Regions from separate parts of the Pseudomonas sp. MLB6B genome, predicted to be linked through region 1. Evidence: predicted binding sites of a transcription regulator. Region 1 holds the regulator's gene; the other holds the start of a gene.
The links. Region 1 encodes FliA, which starts transcription of late flagellar genes. Its sites were predicted from a motif close to CTAAAGTTTNNNNNNNNNNNGCCGNTAA; they were not measured.
Positions count from the first base shown of each region.

Region 2: ACSMEV_RS05795 (methyl-accepting chemotaxis protein) is a predicted target of FliA. The motif match lies at 1,859-1,886, and genes of this name have one in related genera.

Region 1 covers NZ_CP199313.1:2,405,417-2,409,102, reverse strand. The annotation lists gene ACSMEV_RS10650 (protein phosphatase CheZ) at 1-748, opposite strand, end outside; gene ACSMEV_RS10645 (chemotaxis response regulator CheY) at 765-1,139, opposite strand; gene fliA (RNA polymerase sigma factor FliA) at 1,340-2,080, opposite strand; gene fleN (flagellar synthesis regulator FleN) at 2,077-2,910, opposite strand; gene flhF (flagellar biosynthesis protein FlhF) at 3,002-3,686, opposite strand, start outside.
Region 2 covers NZ_CP199313.1:1,336,845-1,340,210, forward strand. The annotation lists gene ACSMEV_RS05795 (methyl-accepting chemotaxis protein) at 1-1,742, opposite strand, end outside; one part of gene ACSMEV_RS05800 (IS5 family transposase) at 2,452-2,951, opposite strand; one part of gene ACSMEV_RS05800 (IS5 family transposase) at 2,951-3,305, opposite strand.

The DNA.
Region 1 (3,686 bases):
GACCGGACACGACGTCCTCACGCTTATCGGCATGAATCTGCGGACCTTCACCTCGAGTCGGATGTTTTTCTTGGTCTTTTTCATCGCGCAGCTGCTGATGGTCATGTTCGATACCGGCGAAGCGGTCGACCTGACTGGCCATCAACACCAACTTGAGCAGATTGCTTTCGACTTCCGTCACCAGCGCAGTGACGCGCTTGATGACCTGGCCGGTCAGGTCCTGGTAGTCCTGGGCCAGCAAAATGTCGTTCATGTGCCCGGCGACCTTGCGGTTGCCTTCGGCGCTGCTCGTCAAGAATCCGTCGACGCGGCGCGCCAGGTCACGGAACTCGGTGGCCGAGACTTCGCGGCGCATGAAACGTTGCCAATCGCCACTCAGGGCCGAGGCCTGCTCGGCCATGTCGTTGAGTACGGGCGTGCTTTCTTCGACCAGGTCCATGGTGCGGTTGGCAGCGTTCTCGGTCAGTTTGACCACATAGCCCAGCCGCTCGGTGGCATCGGTGATCTGCGAGACTTCTTCGGCCTGCGGCATGCGCGGGTCGATCTGGAAACTGACGATGGCGCTGTGCAGCTCGCGGGTCAGCTTGCCGACCTCGTTGTACAGGCCCAGGTCGCGGGTCTGGTTGAGCTGGTGGATCAGCTGCACGGCGTCGCCGAAACGGCCTCGTTCGAGGCTCTCGACCAGCTCGCGAGCATGCTTTTTCAGGGTGCCTTCGAACTCACCCAGAGAGGTATCGATAGATTCCATTGCGCCCCCTGGCGGCTTAGCCGTTCACGCGCTCGAAGATCTTTTCGATCTTTTCTTTCAGCACCTGGGCGGTGAAAGGCTTGACCACATAACCGTTGACCCCGGCCTGGGCCGCTTCGATGATCTGGTCGCGCTTGGCTTCGGCGGTGACCATCAGCACCGGCATGCCCTTGAGCGTGTCGTGGGCGCGGACCTTGCGCAGCAGGTCGATGCCGGACATGCCGGGCATGTTCCAGTCGGTGACGAGGAAGTCGTAATGGCCCTTTTCCAGCATCGGCAACGCCGTGGTGCCGTCGTCGGCCTCGTCGGTGTTGGTGAATCCCAGATCGCGCAGCAGGTTCTTGATGATCCGCCGCATCGTCGAGAAATCGTCAACGATGAGGATTTTCATGTCTTTGTTCAATTAGAGATCTCCAAGCAGTCTCATCACGCGCCCGGCGCCGAGCGCGTGCGTCATTCGTTCTTAAAGCGGCAAAGTGCACGCCTCGAGGAGCAAGCGATGCGGCGTTGCCAAACAGTTACGCGCTTTGTGAAGCCACCGCGATCCGCTCTTACCTACCACTTGCCACTTGCAACTCGTAGCCGGCCGCCCTATCGGGCGCGCCATTCCCCCAGGCGACTGCGCAGGCGCGCCGCACATTGGCTGTGCAACTGGCTGACCCGCGACTCGCTGACCCCCAGCACTTCGCCGATTTCCTTGAGGTTCAGCTCTTCGTCGTAGTACAGCGCCAGGACCAGACGCTCGCGTTCCGGCAGGTTGGCGATGGCGTCAGTCAGGGCTGCCTGGAAGCGTTCGTCTTCGAGGCCACGACCCGGTTCCGGCGAGCCGCTGGCGCCGTCTTCGTGCAACCCTTCGTGCTCGCCGTCCTGCAACAGATCGTCGAAACTGAACAGGCGGCTGCCCAATGTATCGTTGAGGATGCCGTAATAGTCATCCAGCTCCATCTTAAGTTCGGCAGCGACTTCATGATCTTTAGCGTCACGTCCGGTTCTCGCTTCCACGGCGCGCATCGCCTCGCTGACCATGCGCGTGTTGCGGTGCACCGAACGCGGGGCCCAATCGCCCTTGCGCACCTCGTCGAGCATGGCGCCGCGGATGCGGATGCCGGCATAGGTCTCGAAGCTGGCGCCCTTGCTGGCGTCGTATTTGTTGGCCACTTCCAGGAGACCGATCATTCCGGCCTGGATCAGGTCTTCGACCTGCACGTTGGCCGGCAGGCGCGCCAGCAAGTGGTAGGCGATGCGCTTGACCAGCGGCGCATAGCGCTCGATCAGTTCGTACTGAGCGTCCTTGGACGCACGGCTGTACATCTTGAATCCGCTCGCACTCATAGCACCGGCCCTGCGCTGGTCGGCTGCACCAGGCGCTCTACGAAGAACTCCAGGTGGCCGCGAGGATTGGCTGGCAGCGGCCAGCTGTCGACCTTCTGCGCGATGGCCTTGAAGGCCAGGGCGCATTTGGAACGGGGAAAGGCTTCGTACACCGCGCGCTGCTTCTGCACGGCCTTGCGCACCGACTCGTCGTAGGGCACGGCGCCGACGTACTGTAGCGCCACATCGAGGAAGCGGTCGGTGACCTTGGTCAGCTTGGCGAACAGGTTGCGCCCTTCCTGCGGGCTCTGCGCCATGTTGGCCAGCACACGGAAGCGGTTCATGCCGTAGTCGCGGTTGAGCAGCTTGATCAGCGCGTAGGCGTCGGTGATCGAGGTGGGTTCGTCGCACACCACCAGCAGCACTTCCTGGGCGGCGCGCACGAAGCTCACCACCGAGTCGCCGATGCCGGCTGCGGTGTCGATGACCAGCACGTCGAGGTTGTCGCCGATTTCGCTGAAGGCCTGGATCAAGCCGGCATGTTGCGCAGGCTGCAGGTGCACCATGGTTTGCGTGCCGGAGGCTGCCGGCACGATGCGCACGCCCCCCGGGCCTTGCAGCAGCACGTCGCGCAGCTCGCAGCGGCCTTCGATGACGTCGGCCAGGGTGCGCTTGGGCGTCAGCCCCAGCAGCACATCGACGTTGGCAAGGCCAAGGTCGGCGTCGAGCAGCATGACCCTGCGCCCGAGCTCGGCGAGCGCCAGGGACAGGTTCACTGAAACGTTGGTCTTACCGACGCCGCCTTTGCCACCGGTCACGGCGATGACCTGTACGGGATGCATGCTACCCATGTCTGTTGTTTACCTTGTCTCGCTTGGACCCATGCCACAGTGGAGGCCAACTGCCCGCCCCGTTCTGTAGGTACTTTTCGCAGCACATCTCTCAACCCACCCGCTTGCCTGGGTGGTGGTACAGATCAGCGAACATGTCGGCCATGGCCTCTTCGCTGGGTTCGTCCTGCATCTGCACGCTGACCGCACGGCTCACCAACTGGTGCTTGCGCGGCAGGTGCAGGTCGTCAGGAATGCGCGGCCCATCGGTGAGATAGGCGATCGGCAATTCGTGACCGATGGTCAGGCTGAGCACTTCGCCCAGGCTGGCCGTTTCGTCGAGCTTGCTCAGGATGCAGCCGGCCAGGCCACAGCGTTTGTAGCTGTGGTAGGCGGCCGACAGCACCTGCTTCTGGCTTGTGGTGGCCAGCACCAGATAATTCTTCGAAGCGATGCCGCGCCCGGCGAGCGTCTCCAGCTGCATGCGCAGGGCCGGATCGCTGGCTTGCAGGCCGGCGGTGTCGATCAGCACCACGCGCTTGCGCAGCAGCGGCTCCAGGGCCTGGGCCAGCGACTCGCCCGGGTTCACGTAGGTCACCGGCACGTTGAGGATGCGGCCCAAGGTCTTGAGTTGCTCCTGGGCACCGATGCGGAAACTGTCCATGCTCACCAGCGCCAGGCTGCCGGCGCCGTACTTGAGCACGTAGCGAGCGGCCAGCTTGGCCAGGGTGGTGGTCTTGCCCATGCCGGCCGGGCCGACCAGGGCGATCACCCCGCCCTGCTCGATCGGCTCGACG
Region 2 (3,366 bases), 1.1 Mb from region 1:
AGCAGTTCCCCTGCGCGCACGATGTTCCTCGCGCCTTCCTGGGCCTTGCCCAAGGTTTCCTGCATGGACAATGACGCCCGCTCGGAGCCCGATTGCAGGTTGGCGATCATGTTCTGGATGCTGACGGTGGAGTCCTGGGTCTTCTGCGCCAGATTGCGCACTTCGTCGGCCACCACGGCAAAGCCCCGGCCTTGCTCACCCGCACGCGCTGCTTCGATCGCGGCGTTCAGGGCCAGCAGGTTGGTCTGCTCGGCCACCCCACGGATGACGTCGAGCACCGAGGAGATCGAATCGCTCTCACCCTTGAGTTCGTCGATGATGGTCGCCGTCTGTGCCGCCTGCACTTCCAGCCCCTTGATCAGGCCGATGGTGTTGCCGATCTCGGTCTTGCCCTGCACGGTGCTGGCATTGACGCGCTGCGACATGCTGGCAGCGTCGGTGGTGCTGCGCGCCACGTCCTTGACCGTCGAGCTCATCTCGCTGATGGCGGTGACCACCTGATCGGTGCCCTGGCGTTGCTGCGCCACGTTGTTGCTGGTCTGCAGTGCTACCGCCGACGATTGCTCCGCCGCCGTGGCGACCTGCGCCGTGGCACTGCCGATCTCGGCGATCACCTCGCCGATCTGCATGACCATATTGTCCAGGTTGCGCGCGATCTCGCCGAACTCGTCCTTGCCGGTGTACTGGGTGCGGGCCGTCAGGTCACGGGTGGCCAGCGCCACCAGCGTGCGGTTCACATCCACCACCGCCACACGGATGTTGCGGATGATCAGCGACGCCAGCCACAACACCACGATCAGCATCAACACCACCATGGCGCCGGCCAGGTACATGCTGTGCTCGGCAGTGCTGCGCTGCGCGTCCGTCAGGCCCACCACGGTCTGCCCCAGCTCCGCCTCGACCTTGGCCATCATGTCGATACGGGTGGTGGCGAGGTTGAACCAGTCCTCCGGCTTGATGTTCAGCGGCTCGCCCAGGGGCGTGTCGAAGCCGAGTTTCTGCAGGCGCGCCACTTCCAGCGAGGCGGGCTGCTGCAATACGTCATCGAGCTTGGCTTTGAATTCGGCCGGCGCCCAGCGCTGGAAGGCCTCGAAGTAGCCGGAGAACTCGCCCATGTTACGGCTGAAGCGCGACAGCAGCGGCGCATCGAAGCGGTTCTGGTTGAACGCCAGCCCCAGCAGCACCCGCTCGCGGCCCGAGCGCTCCTTCATGTCCGCGAACTGGTTGAGCGAACTCAGGGCGCGCAGGATCTCCGGTTCTTCGATACTGGTTTCCAGCGTGTAGGAAAAGCCGATCAGGTTCTTGATCAAGTCGGTGAAGCGCGCACCGGACTCGACGTTGTTGATGGCCAACGTGTCGACGCTGCGGCGCAGGTCGGCCAGGTCGTTCAGCGCACGCAGCATCTTGTCCGGCGCAGGCAGCCCCGTCAGCGACTGGGCGCGCATCGCGCTCACCGTCTGGTCGGTTTCACCGCGCAGGCTGTGCAGTTTGTCCTGCATGGTCTTGCCGCCGCTGCCCAGAAACACGCCGCTGGCGCCGCGCTCACGCTGGATGGTGGTGACCACATCGCTCAATTTTCTGGCCGCGTTGGTGGCGTTCACGGCGCGGTTCATTTCGCTCAGGGTTTCGCGCTTGTCCGCGACATAAATACCTGCGAAGACCAGGAAGCCCAGGAGGGGAAATACCAGGATCAGTAACAGCTTTGCACTCAAAGGGGCATTTTTCAGCACGGCAGGCCTCATCAATTTTACGGTAGGTACAGCAACCTCGGGCGCACGTTCTGGAAGATCGACGTTTGATAGGCCGAAGCGAGTTTACAGAGGCCTGCCATGGCCGTTGGAATGTGTCCGTTTGAATGATTTCGGCTGCAATGGGCCAAGCTTGATGGGGCCGGTGCAACTTTATTTTGCTCCGGGGGTGGTATTCAAAGCGTCTGCCGTTGAAATCACAAACATGTTGAATCCGCGCGGCCGACGGCGACACTGACGATGAATAATAGTTCTTCAGGTTTTTCGCGTTTTCTTGAGAACCCTCAATCCCGCCCACGATCCTACCGGGCCTGAGTCTCCATGAGGACTTCGGGAGAGCGCTACAGGAGGTGGAGCGTTAATGAGTGGAAAGTTGAAGAATTCCATTTCAACGTAGGGGTTATGTCTACCTGGCATAAACGTATCTCCAACTTGGAAGCCTGAGCTGAAAGTCGATGCCCCTTAGGATCAAGAACGTAGCGTTATATGCCCCGGACTTTGTTCGGAAAAGTAGTGTTGGCTGCACAATAGGCTGCAGATAATTCACCGATTAAATGCTTTCGACGAAAAACCGCAGGACTTGAAACTGCGGGCGTGATCAGTTGGCCGCTATAGGCCAAGAGCCGAGGATTTGGGTCGTTGCTTTACCTATGGACGCTTACTGTCTACCCACCTCCTTCCCTTAACGTTGGCAGGAGACACTCTAGGGTTTGTCTGAAAAGTCAGCCCGTAAGCACTTTTCGATGCAAGCCAGCGTGACCATGGCTTTGAAGCTGCTCGCCAGCTTGTCGTATCGGGTACAGATCCGACGTTTTTCCTTGAGCCAACTGAACAGCCGTTCGATCACGTTGCGCTTTTTATGATGCGGCCTGTCGAACAGTCGAGGCAGGCCCGGCCGAGGTTTGCGATGCATCTTGCGCAAGGGAATGATCGGCTGCATGCCGTAACGATCACAGTACTGACGCAGCATCTGGCTGTCATAGCCCTTGTCGGCCAGTACATATCGGCAGCGCTTACGCGGACGACTCCTGCCACCTGGCAGGCTGATCTGCTCCAGTAACGGCATGAAGTAGCGCGAGTCGGCTTCTTCACCGGGCGACAGCATGACCGTCAGCGGAAAGCCGTTGCTATCGCAGGCGAGATGAATCTTGGTGGTCAGTCCGCCTCGGCTACGGCCGAGACAGTGGTGGTGCGGTTCCTGCGAGCCCCTTTTTTTCCAGCACCGCTGGCTGCTCGGGTGGCTCGGATGGATGTCGAATCGATCATCCAGGTATCCAGGTCGATAAAGCCGTCTTCACGCAAGCGAAGGTGTAAATGGCGCAAAACCTGCTCGAAAGTGCCGTCGTCACGCCATTGCCGGAAGCGTTGGTAAACGGTTTTCCAAGGCCCAAAGCGCTCTGGAAGATCACGCCATTTGGCGCCTGAGCACAAAATCCAGAAGATGCCGTTGAGCATCTGACGGTCGTCGCGCCTTGGACGCCCCATGCGCTGAGGAGGGGAAACGATGGCTTCGATCATTGCCCAGCGTTCGGATGAGATTTCATAACGGCCTGCCATGACGGCCCTCCCAGCAACCAGAGGGGGACATTTTAGCCAAAGCGACTTTTCAGACAAACCC